2 regions of the Kurthia sp. 11kri321 genome follow, and region 1 is predicted to be linked to the other one. Evidence: riboswitches for the same ligand, from Rfam matches in the RefSeq annotation. Region 1 holds a riboswitch; the other holds the start of a gene.
What was found. A riboswitch is a leader RNA that binds a small molecule or an ion and turns the genes downstream of it on or off. The one in region 1 is predicted to bind cobalamin.
Positions count from the first base shown of each region.

Region 2: it holds a riboswitch for cobalamin, as region 1 does, so the genes downstream of both, ASO14_RS10055 (GntR family transcriptional regulator) here and ASO14_RS08810 ((2Fe-2S) ferredoxin domain-containing protein) in region 1, are expected to answer to the same signal.

Region 1 covers NZ_CP013217.1:1,707,215-1,714,246, reverse strand. The annotation lists gene ASO14_RS08835 (hypothetical protein) at 94-564, opposite strand; gene ASO14_RS08830 (energy-coupling factor ABC transporter ATP-binding protein) at 577-1,401, opposite strand; gene cbiQ (cobalt ECF transporter T component CbiQ) at 1,398-2,177, opposite strand; gene ASO14_RS08820 (energy-coupling factor ABC transporter substrate-binding protein) at 2,164-2,457, opposite strand; gene ASO14_RS08815 (energy-coupling factor ABC transporter permease) at 2,457-3,137, opposite strand; cobalamin riboswitch at 3,329-3,515, opposite strand; cobalamin riboswitch at 3,743-3,923, shown strand; gene ASO14_RS08810 ((2Fe-2S) ferredoxin domain-containing protein) at 4,080-4,454, shown strand; gene cobJ (precorrin-3B C(17)-methyltransferase) at 4,454-6,085, shown strand; gene ASO14_RS08800 (sirohydrochlorin chelatase) at 6,097-7,008, shown strand; gene cobK (precorrin-6A reductase) at 7,005-7,032, shown strand, end outside.
Region 2 covers NZ_CP013217.1:1,974,551-1,981,582, forward strand. The annotation lists gene ASO14_RS10040 (glycine betaine ABC transporter substrate-binding protein) at 1-850, opposite strand, end outside; gene ASO14_RS10045 (ABC transporter permease) at 861-1,712, opposite strand; gene ASO14_RS10050 (quaternary amine ABC transporter ATP-binding protein) at 1,705-2,907, opposite strand; gene ASO14_RS10055 (GntR family transcriptional regulator) at 3,109-3,747, opposite strand; cobalamin riboswitch at 4,115-4,309, opposite strand; gene ASO14_RS10060 (glutathione peroxidase) at 4,350-4,826, opposite strand; gene ASO14_RS10065 (family 20 glycosylhydrolase) at 4,858-5,949, opposite strand; gene ASO14_RS10070 (FecCD family ABC transporter permease) at 5,987-6,952, opposite strand; gene ASO14_RS10075 (FecCD family ABC transporter permease) at 6,981-7,032, opposite strand, start outside.

The DNA of each region.
Region 1 (7,032 bases):
TCATGCTAACGTAATTCTTTCCGCTTCACCAAAATAAGCAGGTAAATCAATACGATTTACCTGCTTGTTTATTACATACTTATATGAAGTTTTTCACCTCCACTGCATTTCGTCATGTAGTGCTTTTTTGAGTTGTTCGAGTTGTGTATGGAGATTGCTTGCGATGGCGCTGTGCGTGTGTGTATTTAGCCAGTCGCACCAAGCGATACCTGCTTCATATAACGCCTCCATCCATACATTCATTTCTGCTTCCACTGTTTGTTCGTCGATCGTGCAGCGAATCATACGTGCATGTTGTTGTTCCATCTTGATCATAACCGGTGTATTTGGAAAATACCTTTCTGCTGTGCCGCGTTCTATACATTCAGCAAAACCATCTACGGTAGATTGCCAGAGCGTATGTAATTCATCGGGTGCATGTTCGGTTGAGAGGTGTTTGGTAGCTGTTTGAATGGTGAGAAAGCCTTCAGCATTTGAAAAGCCACCTTGCAAACGAACATTATGCGTTTGATGAAGCAGTTGTGGTTGATTTTCTTCATCATAGACATATGTTTGGATCTGCATTCTCTGTACCTCCTACACGAGCGTAGTTTGTCGTTTCATCTTCTTCCATAATTGTACACGACTACGTGGGTAGTCGGCGAGGTTCTGAATGCCTAGTTCTTTCGCTACTTCAAAGAGTAGCGGGCGTTCTAAGTGTGCTGCTTGTAAAATCGCCTGTTCTTCAAAGAGGGCAACAGGGTCACCCATATACGTCATCTGTCCGTCTTGCATAACGAGTACGAGGTCAGCCCATTCATATGCGAAGTCTACGTCGTGCGTCGATAAAATAATCGTCCGTTCTTCCGTATGAAAGTCATTCAAATGTTTCATAATTTGATTGGCATAGTAGCGGTCGAGTCCAGCAGATGGTTCATCTAAAATTAAAATATGTGGTTCCATTGCGAGAACACCTGCAATCGCCACGCGTTTTTTCTGTCCCAAACTTAAAAAGTGAATGGGCTTTTTTCGTAATGATTCGAGTTCAAGTTGCGTAATTACGTGTTCAACCTGTGCATGTATTTTGTCAGAAGACCAGCCGAGGTTGGTTGGGCCAAATGCGATGTCTTGTTCAACCGTTCCAGAGAAGAGCTGTGCGTCTGGATCTTGGAAGACAATCCCGACTTGTCCACGTAATGCTTGAAGTCCTTTTCGGTTGTATTGATACGGCGTATCTTCCATGAAAATCGTACCTGTCGTTGGTTGAAATAAGCCATTCAGATGTTTAAATAGTGTCGATTTTCCCGCACCATTATTGCCAAGCAGTGCAATTTTTTTTCCTTGCGGTAACGTGAATGATAGGTCGTATAATGCGATTGTACCGTCAGGATATTGGTACGATACATGGTCAAATGTAATCATAAATAAAAACCTCCTAGATAAACTGCGCCGAGTAGGCATAAACTAACGCCAATACCAAGCCAGTTTCTGCGTTCGGTTTGGTACGTTACATAATGGCTTGAAATATCTTCGTTGTAGCAACGAGAAGCCATCGCCTCATGAAGTTGTTTTGAACGTCGAAAGACATCTTTAAACATGGCCGTCACTAAATAACCGACAGATTGGAACCAGCGGCGCTTTTTTTGATAACCAAGACGGGATTGCTGGGCTTCATAAATCGCCTGCATACTTTGTAAAAAGACAAAAATAAATCGGTAAGTAAGTTCACATAATTCGATAAAAATAATTGGTATTTTCAATTGACGCATCGCATATGTGATAGCACTAATCGGCGTTGTCAGTGCAATAAAATAAAGACAACTAATACTTGCGAGCACCGAGAAAAAAAGGTGAAACGCTGTATCGACACTCGCTTTTCCGATAAAAAGCTGTACACTTCCAAATGACATACTCCAATAGTGAGGAGGAAGTGTAGACGTTGTAAATGAAATAAGAATCGAAAAAATACTTGTCAGCAAAAAGAAACCAGGCAAAAGAAGTAATTTACAATAGAGTGATAATGGTATTTTAGCGGCAAATAAAATAAAAGTACTCATTACGAAAAACGTAATGAGTGAAATAAGTACATCCTTTGTGATGACAGCGAATAGCAAAAAACTCAGTGCCAATACCATCTTCTCTAAAGGATGTACGTTGCTTAAACGATTCGTATAAGCATATTGATCAATTGGAATCATGCGAAACCTTTTCTTTTTTCGTACGACCACGCATTAAACCGAAGAAGTAGCCGATAAAACCTGCACCAATTGCCGCTTGTAGTGCAAATAATAAACTTTCGATTTCGCCACTTGGTGGTTCCCAAATGCTCGAGAACCATGGTTCATAGCTTTTGTCGATTTCGGTAATGGCTGCCTCTGCTTCACCATCCGCACCGCCAAATTCAGCACCCTTTTGAATAAATAAAGGGAAGATGGCAAGGGCGATGACGATGAAAAGGAAGAATAGGTTCTTTTTCATTATTTAGCTGCCTCCTTTTTCTTCGTAAAAATATTTAACATACGTAACTCTGCCACATTGTATTTTCGTAAGAAGTTCATAACAATGACCGTTAATAAACCTTCACTAATCGCAAGTGGAATTTGTGTGAATGAGAAAATACTTGCGAATTTTGCGAATGAAGCAAGCATGCCGCCCGCTTCTGATGGGAAGGCAAGTGCTAATTGGAATGATGTAATTGTATATGTACCGAGATCACCAAGCATTGCGGCTAAAAAGACAGCAACGGAGAATGACCAACCTGCTTTTTGAGCGCCTTTGAATACATACCATGCGATAATTGGACCAGCAACTGCCATTGAGAAGGCATTTGCGCCAAGTGTTGTAAGACCGCCATGTGCAAGTAGTAATGCTTGGAATAGTAAGACGATTGAACCGACAACACTCATCGCCAGTGGTCCGAATAATACAGTACCTAAGCCGACACCTGTTGGATGTGAACAACTACCTGTAACCGATGGAATTTTTAATGCGGATAATACGAAAGCGAAAGCCCCAGATAATCCAAGCATCATCTTCGTTTCAGGATGTTCTTTTACAGTTTTTCGAATCGAACGAATCCCCATAATGATAAATGGTAGGGAGATGGCCCACCAGAAAATCGCCCACTCAATCGGTAAAAAGCCTTCCATAATGTGCATCGCATTCGCACGATTTGGCACGATTAAGAGAATGGGTAAAAAATAAACTAGCTTTAATAATTTCTTCAACACGTTCAAACGTCCTCCTTTTTCTTTGAGAATGTGCACAAAAAAACCTATTCTACAATATAGAATAGGTTAAAAAAGACATAGCAAAAAAAGCTGTCTTTCATACGCCTATCCTCGTAGGGTGAAATCAATCTTCGGTGGCAGGTCTCCTGGCTTCGCCTCATCATGTATCAACACCTTCCCGTTCATTGAACAGTGGCATATCGTTCATACACTCCGCTTCACAGTTGCGGGACAGCATCGGATTTACACCGATTTCCCTTTTAAGTAAGTTCATCAAAAACTTACACCATCGAATCGTTAAAATTATTTGATATTTCTAAAAAAGCTTATCATAAAACGCTAAATTTTGACAATACGTATTTTTTTTAACAAAAATTTTTTATGTAAGAATACTGGATAAATGCAGAGATTTCAGTGTTTTTTCAAGGTAAATAAACTTTAATAATATTCTATCAAAATGAATTTTCAGAAAAGTGTCTTGAAAGTTAGACAAATTATGGTTATGATTATAACCAAGATTTTGAAATTACATATAACGATTGTATTTTAGGAGTGCCTATTATTTTTAGGTTAAAAGGGAAAATGGTGAGATGCCATTACAGCCCCCGCTACTGTATAAGTGTCGAAACAGTCAGATCCATTGGCGAATTGCTGAGAAGGGACTGCGTTCGGATACACTTGAGTCAGGAAACCTGCTTCTAAAATCGGACAAACTTTTCGGTGGGAAGAGATTTGGACAAACTAGTAGTTGGGCTACGCTTATTTCGCTATGCCAATTTTTAGGATGTTCAACCTCTATTCGCCTAGAATAGAGGTTTTTTGTTTGCGCAAAAGCGGATCGTTCGGATACATACGAGGGGGATGTTAGAGATGACAACTTGGAATTTGAATGGTGTGCAATCACACGTATTAATTTGTAATGGTAGTAGCTGCATGCGTAAAGAGGGAGAAGAGATTACACAAAAAATTCGTGCAGAAATTACAGCACGTAACTTGGATGAACAGATTCATACATCACGTACACGTTGTAACGGGCGCTGTAAAGATGCATGTGTTGTTGTGCATTATCCAAAAGGCGATTGGTATAGCATTACGTCAGAAGAAGAAGCGACACGTTTTGTAGCGCAACTTGCAGGCGAGCAAAAAACGGTTGTACCGCGTATTACATTTGAAAATGGCGCGTTCGTTCGTAATGAAGATACACCAGCGATTAAGGGGATTTCAAAAGTGAAGGAGGAAGTTTAATGACACAACAAGGAAAATTGTATGTCGTTGGCTTCGGTCCTGGAGACTTTCAGCATATTACGAATCGTGCAGTAGAGGTATTAAAATCATGTGACGTTGTCATCGGTTATAAAACTTATGTCGATTTGATTCAAGATTTAATTACAGCGACAGCCGTAATTAGTACAGGGATGACAGAAGAAGTGTCGCGTGCGCAAGAAGCAGTAAGACAAGCAGAGGCAGGTAAGTCCGTTGCCGTAATTTCAAGTGGCGATGCAGGTGTGTATGGTATGGCAGGGCTTGTGTACGAAGTGTTAATTGAACAAGGTTGGACGGAGAAAACAGGTGTACCGATTGAGATTGTACCAGGGATTTCAGCAATTAATTCATGTGCATCACTACTAGGCGCACCCGTCATGCATGATGCTTGTACGATTAGTTTGAGTGACCATTTAACACCATGGGATCTAATTGCAAAACGAATTGAAGCAGCTGCGATGGCAGACTTCGTTATTGCTTTTTATAACCCGAAAAGTGGTCGTCGTACACGTCAAATTGCGGAAGCACAGCGCATTTTACTGATGTATCGTCATCCAGATACGCCTGTAGGTCTAGTGAAAAGTGCTTATCGTGAGACGCAGCAAATTCAGATGACGACGCTACAAGAGATGTTGGAACACGATATTGGGATGTTGACGACCGTTGTCATTGGGAATTCGTCGACATTCATGTATGACGGGAAGATGATTACACCGCGTGGTTATCAGCGTAAATATACACTTGGTGAAGAAAAACAACCGTTAAAGCCGCATCAGCGTTTGAAAAAAGAAGCAGAACCATGGGCGATGGATCAGGAAACAGGAAAGTCATACGCGCCACAAGCGATTGCTACAGTGGAGCCGAAAAAGCTTGAAGTAGATACGTTAGCACTTGCAGAGGAAGCGCTTGGCTATCTTGGTGGAACCGTTGTTGAACCGAAACAATATGTTCACCAGAAGATGGAGGCAATTTTCGAGTTTGCGGTCAGCCCAGGCGTAGCGAATAAGAAGATTACACCACAGCAAATGCTTGTATTGGCTGAAGTAGTTGGTGAAAAAGGTTCGATGGAATATACGCCAGACCATGAATTTATTCTTCGTATTCCAACCACATCACCTGAACGTATTACCGATCGTTTGCGAGAAGTCGGTCTCATAATCGCACCGGTTGGCGATGTTGTGAAAATGAAGGCATGTGATTTCTGTGACGGTGAAAAAGCCGATGCGATTCCATATGCAGATGCACTGCAAGAGGCATTTGGTGGAATGAGCTTACCGAAAACATTGAATATGGGTTTTAATGGCTGCGGAATGGCTTGTTATAAAGCAGTGATGGATGATATCGGAATTGTTTACCGAAAAGGTGCATTCGATGTCTTTATCGGCGCAAAACCTGTCGGACGGACAGCGCACCCGGGTCAACCTGTAGTTGAGGGACTAGACAAAGAACAGTTAGTACCTCTTGTAGAATCGATTATTCAAGAATACAAAGCAAATGCGCATCCGAATGAGCGCTTATTCAAATATTTTAAACGTGTGAAGAAGATTGGAAACTTTATTTATCAAGATCTCACACCAAAAATCAAAATTGCCCCTGCACCTTGTGGGGATTAGGAGTGTTGAAGATGAAAACAGCAGTATTAATCGTAGGTCATGGTAGTCGTCTACCAGCAGGAAATGAAGAAGTACGTCAATTTGCAAAGCGTATTGAAGCGCAATTACCAGAACAATTATTAGTGGAAACATGTTTTTTAGAATTTGAAAGTCCAAATATTGCACAGGGAATGAAGGCGTGTGTCGAGCGCGGCGCAGAAAAAATTATTACGATTCCAATTATGCTTTTACAAGCAGGGCATTCAAAAATTCATATTCCAATGGCGATTGATGAAGCGAAAGAATTGTATCCACATGTATCGATTACATATGGTCGTCCATTAGGCATTCACCCAAGTTTAATTGATATTTTAGAGTACCGTTTAGCAGAGAGTGGTTTTGTAAAAGACGAACAAGATGAAGATACGACGGTCTTATTAGTAGCACGCGGCGGTAGTGACTTAGATTCAAATAGTGATGTTTATAAAATTGCGCGCTTATTATCAGAGCAAATTGGTGTGCGTAATGTAGAGCCTGCGTTTATGGGTGTGACCTATCCAACAGTGGATGAGGGGATTGCACGTTGTGAAAAATTAGGTGCGAAAAAAGTATATATGCTACCGTACTTCTTATTTACAGGTATCTTAATGGAGCGTATGACCGATTGGAAAGCGCGCTATGATACGGAATACGACATGGATATTACATTATGCGAATACTTTGGCTACCATTCATTACTTGAAAAAGTGGTGATTGAGCGTATTGAAGAGGCGTTAGCTGGCGATGTGAAAATGAACTGCGATACGTGTACATATCGTATTAATGCATCTGAATTTGTCGACCATCATCACCATCACGACCATGATCATGGGCATCACCACCATCATCACCATCACGACCACAGTCATGACCATGCGCACGAACATAAGGAAGTGCATCAATAATGTTTTTTCTAGCAGGAACGAGTG
Region 2 (7,032 bases), 270 kb from region 1:
CTACTTTTGTTTGGTTTTCTTTAATCCAAGTTTTTGCAGCTTGTTCTGGTGGTGTACCATCATGAATATCTAACATAACTGATTCGATATCATCTGTTGTCCAGTTAAAGTTTTTCAAAATTTTATAAGCATCTGGTGATTTCTCTTTTAGCTTTTTAGAAGCGAATGTATGAATTTGTTCTTCGCCACCATATACTTTTTTCGTATCTTTTAAGAATTTTAAATCATATTTTTGGAACATCCAGTGTGGTGCCCATCCTGTAATAACGATATCTTCTTTCTTCTTGATAGCTTGACCAAGTGCTACAGTCATCGCACCTGAAGAAGATTGTTTTAGTTTCCAATCACTTAAGTTTTTATAATCTTTTAAAGCCTTTTCTGTAGCACCCATGATGCCTGCTCCTGGCTCAATACCTGTGATTTCTTTTTTCGCTTGGTCTTTTAAATCTTCAATTGAATCAACCTTCATATAATCTGGTACAACTAAACCAATTTTAGCACCTTTTAAGTTAACACCTAAATCCTCTACTTGGTCTTTATACTTATCATATTGCGCACCATGTGTATGTGGTAGCCATCCAGCTACCATTGCATCTGCTTTGTTATTTGCGACAGCTTCCCACATCACTGCATTATCAAGTGAAGTTGTTTTGACTTTAATGCCTTCTTCTTTTAAAACTTCAGCAATAACATTTGTTGAAGCTACTTCTGTATCCCATTCTACATATGCAAGTTCAACAGTTGGATCTGACTTATCTGAACTTGAAGAGTTACCGCATCCAGCAAGGACTGCTGATAGACCAAGACCTAAAGCTAGTCCTGCTGCTTTCATTGTTTTTGAAAATTTCATCTAATTCACCCTACCCTTTTTTAGTATTGAAACTTTGTGTTAAACGATCAATTAAGATTGCAAAAATAACAAGTGCTAAACCAGCTACAAAACCTGGTCCAACGTCTGCTCTTTGTACAGCTGTTAATACTTTTTGACCTAAACCTTCTGCACCAATCATCGATGCAATAACAACCATTGATAGCGATAGCATAACCGTTTGGTTTACACCAGCCATAATTGTTGATTTTGCTAATGGTAGTTCTACGTTGAATAATTTCTGTGGTCCTGTACTACCGAAAGATTCTGATGCCTCAATTAATTCTTTTGGTACTTGCTGAATCCCTAAATTCGTAAAACGAATCGTTGGTGGGATTGAGAAAATAATGGAAGCAAACACCCCTGGTACTAAACCAATACCGAAGAATGCAACAGCTGGAATTAAGTACACAAAACCTGGCATTGTTTGCATGAAGTCTAAAACCGGCTTCATAATACTTTCAAATACTCTACTTTTTGACATACAAATACCAACAGGAATCCCGATAATAATCGAAATTAAACTCGCAAATAGTACAAGCGTGACCGTATTCATTAAGTCACTCCATAATCCTTGGTTATAAATAAACAGTAAACCAAGTACTGCGAAAATCGTTAAACCGAGTTTTTTCTTCGTTGCAAAAAATGCTAATACTGCAACTAATAAAATAAATACAATTGCTGGAACCATAAGTAAGAAATCTGTAACGGCAAGCATCATGCTTTCTGTATTCTCTTGAATTGCATCAAAGAAACCTTGTCCGTGTTCCGTAATATAATCCATTGCATTATTCGTCCATTTTGCAAGTGGCATCATCGGAATTTGATCGAGTAAATTATTCATGTGCCGTCACCTCCGCAGATGTTTCTTTTGCGAGAGCTTCAATCACTACACCGCGAATAAGAACCCCAACTAGCTGATCATTTTTCATAACAGCTACTGGTGTTTTTGAGTCTGAAATAATTGGCAACACTTCTTCTAATAGTAAATCGTGTGGCACTGTTAAAATATCTTGTTGTACACAATTGATTAAATTTGTTTGGCCTTCTTTTGCACAACGTAATGCGTCGTCTGCAGTTATGTAGCCAACTAATTGTTTTGGCGGTGTCACTGCTAATACCATACTCACTTGTTCATCTTTCATACGTTTTAATGCCATTTTTGGTCCATCATGTGCCGGATTAATCGTTACTGGTTTCACCATGATGTTTTCAGCTGTTAATACTTTAGAACGGTCGATGTCTTCAATGAAGCTACTTACATATTCATCAGCTGGATTTGTTAGAATTTCTTCACCCGTACCGATTTGAATGATTTGTCCATCTTTCATAATGGCGATTCGGTCACCAATGCGTAGTGCTTCATTCAAATCATGCGTAATAAAGATAATTGTCTTCTTCATATTTTGTTGAAGTTCTAACAACTCATCTTGCATCTCTTTCCGTATTAAAGGGTCGAGGGCTGAAAAGGCTTCATCCATTAGAACAATTTCGGCATCGTTTGCGAGTGCCCGTGCAAGACCTACACGTTGCTGCATACCACCGGATAATTGCTTTGGATATTGATCTTTGAAATCAATGAGTCCCGCGTTCTCAAGTGCTTTTTCAGCTTTGACTTTACGCTCTTCCTTTGGAACCCCTCGAACCTTTAATCCATATTCGGTATTTTTTAAAATCGTTTGATGTGGGAATAACCCAAAATTCTGAAAGACCATATTAATTGAATTTCTTCGCACTTGTCGTAATTGTGTTTTATTCATTTTCGATACATCTGCATCGTTAATGTAAATTTGCCCTGTTGTTGGTTCGATTAAACGATTAAGTAATCGTACAAGTGTTGATTTACCACTACCTGATAAACCCATAATAACGAAGATTTCACCTTCTTTTACTTCAAAGCTTGCATCATAAACACCAACAGTTGCACCTGTTTCTTTTAAAATAGTTGATTTACTTTTTCCCTTCTTTACAAGCTCTTCTGCTTGTGTAATTTTTTTTCCGAAAATTTTACTTACGTTTTCCACTCTTATTTTAGCCAAGAGCTACACCTCAATTCGTTGCGATATCAGTTTGTTACAAAATAAGTAACAACTTAACCCTAACAAAAAGTTGTTACTTATGTCAAATGTAAGCATCAAAATGCCATGTTTCCCCTGGGAGAAACATGGCATTTCCTATCATTATTTTATGTTTATGAATCCTTGTCACAACAAGGTTTATATACCTTTTAAAAAGTCGATTTATCCTTTGTATAAAAAATTTTTTACAATATCGAAAGATGCTTCATTTCCAATAAAGTATAGTACATCATTTTCTTTAATTGATGCATATGGTCCAGGTGATAATAAAATCGTTTCACCGCGACGAATCCCGACAATTGTAGCTGTCGTATTTTGCCAGAAATTTAATTCTTGAATGGTCATATCTAAATACAGGCATTCCGATGTTACAGTCACGTTGAATGGTGCAAATGGATTGAGCGAATGAAAACGATTTGTTCGCGACACTAACTCTTGTGACAGTTGTTCCAAGCGCTCTAATTCTTCTTTTTGTTTGGCGATGGATTGAAAGACATCATGCTGAATTTCATTGACTGATTGCACATCTTTTAATTGATGTACAAATTTTGCAGCTTCTTCATAAGACTTGATGAAGACGCCACTCCCCTTTGTAGCTTGAACGATTCCTAAATCTTGTAGTACTGCAATGGCACGGCGCGCCGTTTCAGATGAAACACCATATTTACTCGCTAATGAGGAACGTGCATATAGCTTTTGCCCAACCTCATATTCTCGATCTACAATCTTAGAGGCAAGGTCAGCCGCAATAATTTGATAACGCGCCTGCTTTATTTTTGTTTTTTTCTCATGTTCGGTCATTTACCGAAACCTCACTCTCCATCTCAAAATATATAGTCCATATAGTAGCACTAAATACATTGCTTTTCTATATCTTTACAAATAATTTATACATTTTTAAAGTAAACGAAACATTTTACTGTATTAAAAAGAAGGAATCACGTATAAACACGCAATTCCTTCTTCTCTAGAGTTTAGTTCTGTTAGGTCCCGTAACGAAACAAATTTTGTATTATACTATTCGGAAGTTGGGGAGTTCTAAATAGTCGTATTGAATCATTGAATGGGAATCGTAACGAGAGCACAAAAAACAGCTTCCCCCACAGGAAAGCTGTCATCTACTAAAAACATAAGTAGCTAACATCAACCTATCCTCGTAGGTAAATAAAGATGCACAGTAGAATTGGCAGGTCTCCTGGCTCATGGTCACTGTGTAACAGCCCCTTCCCATCTATTTAAAGACAGTGGATATGCTTACTACACTCACATTTACAGTTGCGGGACAGCGCTGGAGTCACACCAGCTTCCCTTTTAAGCGAGGCGAATTCAAGGATTCCCTCACACCAATTCAAGCACTATTGATTTACAATTTATATATTATCTTAAAATGTCTAAATTGTCAATCAAATTTCTAAATATTTGACAATATCTTCCTCAAACTGACTTGGCTTATCTTTCGATGCATAGCGCGCCACGACATGACCGTCGCGATCTACAAGGAACTTTGTGAAATTCCACTTAATGCTACTACCTAAAAACCCTTTTGAATGTTCTTTTAAATACGTGAATAATGGATGCTCATCTTTACCATTTACATGAACTAATTCATGCATCGGGAACGTAACACCATATTGTAAACGACACTGTTCTGCTGCCGCTTCACCTGAATCTAATTCTTGCTTGAACTGATTTGATGGGAAGCCGAGTACGACTAATCCTTTGTCTTTATACTTTTGATACAATTCTTCGAGTTCTTTGAATTGCGGTGTAAAACCACATTTTGATGCTGTATTCACAATCAATAATACTTTTCCTTCGTACTCTTTCATTGAATACGTTTTTCCATCTTCTAATGTAACGTCTAAATCATAAATAGACATCGAAACACCCCTCAAAAATAATGTATTACTACTACTTTACCTTTTTCATCATTATCGGAAACAATTCTTTTGTATAGTTGTAAACTTGGTCGGCTGTATATTTCTTTGAACCCTCTCCCCATATAGAGATGGCTGCACCAGAAATTTTTGACGTAGTTTGCTGATGAGATGAATTCCATCTCCCTAACGTCCAGTTCTTTTTAATATCTCGTTTCATATACTGCAGATCCGAACGAATTGAACCTTTTGATGTAAAATCTACATATAAGTAGTAATCATTATAATTATACACTGTGTGTCCTGCTTTTATTAACTGTGGCGCACTGGGACGAACTTTTTCACGATACTTCTTTTCAGTTGTACTTTCGGGTTCACCCGTCCAACTCCAAAATGTAATCGCAATCGTTTGATTTAACTTTTTTAAATCTGCCTTCAATAAAGAATCATTCCAAATCCATGTACGCACATGCTTCTTTTGCAAATAACGATTCATTTGATTGAAGTAATGGATGTATTTCACATGATCTTCTTCATCATAGGCAATCTCGTCTCCACCAATATGCATCGTTTTTGTTTTCGGTAAAGCTTGTAAAACTTCACGATATAATGCTTGTACGAATCTTATACTCGACTGATTCGGTGCAATTTGATTCCACTCATCACGCACCAACTTTTTCGCTGCCTTCGGATTCGCTTTTTCATACAGTTTTAAAATAGCTCCCATATGACTAGGTGTATCAATCTCGGGGATTAATTCAATCTTCTTCTTCGCCGCATACGCTTCTAAAGAGCGCATCTGCTTCATCGATAAAAAGGTTTGCTTCGTTAATGGATTGCGATAGAGTCCGTCTTTTTGCTGCCATGATTTCTTTGCTGGCTGTCCTAAAAGTCGACTCTCTAATGCATAGTTTTCATCATCGGTTAAATGAAGATGTACATAGTTCCCGCCTGATTTTTTCACATCATCTATATATTTTTTTAAGACATCAACTGTATAAGATCGACGCGCTACGTCTAAATTCATACCGTATTTTTGCTCCTGCGCCTGTGCTACATTTTGTTCACTACACCCTGTTAAGCCTATAAGCATACAAATAGATAAACCAAATAGCCACTTTTTCATAAAAATCCTCCTGATGTTTCCTTACTTCTACTATCTATTATACTTGTTTTTTTAATAAATATAAGAAGTATGGTGCACCAATAATAGCGACAACAATCCCAACTGGAATACTCGATTCTGTTAAAATCGAGCGACCAATCGCATCTGCCACTAATAAGAGAATCGGGCCAATGACAATCGTCATCGGTAAAAAACGTTGATGGCGTGGTCCAACAAGTGAACGGGCAATATGAGGGGCCATTAAACCGATAAAGCCAATTCCGCCTGTCACAGATACTGCAGCTGCTGCTAGACCAACTGCTAATAATAAGAAGTACATACGCTGTTTGTTCAATGAAGCACCTAATCCTACTGCCATCGGCTCACTTAGCCCTAAAATGTTCAAATGGTTCGAACGCATTATAGTAAATGGAACGAGAATGAGTACCCATGGAAGTAGAGCCCATACAAACGGCCAATCGGCTCCCCAAACATTCCCTGCTAACCACCCTGCAATAAAGTCGACATCTGAGCGATTTGCTGAAGAAATCAGCATGACCATGATGCCCGATAAAGCCGCTGCAAATCCAACACCGACAAGAATTAATCGGAATGGTTGAATCCCACGATTTCGTTCATAAGAAAAACTATAGATGAGGAGAGCTGTTATAATCGCACTGACAAACCCAACAATCGGTAATGCATATGAAAAATTCGTTAGCTCTCCTTTTGCAAATAAGTAAAGTACCGTAATTCCAACACCTGCACCTGCATTAATCCCGATAATCCCAGGGTCTGCTAGGTCGTTCTTTGTCAATGTTTGAAGTACTGCACCAGCCACTGCTAACGCAACACCTGCTAAAATTAAAATTAAAATACGTGGTAAACGAATAGAGAATAAAATAAATTCATCTGACACTTCACCGTAACCGAAGAATGTAGCAATCACACTTCGAAAACCCATTGAAGAATAACCAACAGATAACCCTAAAAAAGCACAACAAATAACTAAAAAGACACCCATCGCTAAATAAAATGTATACGTACTCTTTTTAAGCAAAGAAACGTCCTCCCCTCTTCACTAAAATTAAGAAGAATGGTAGA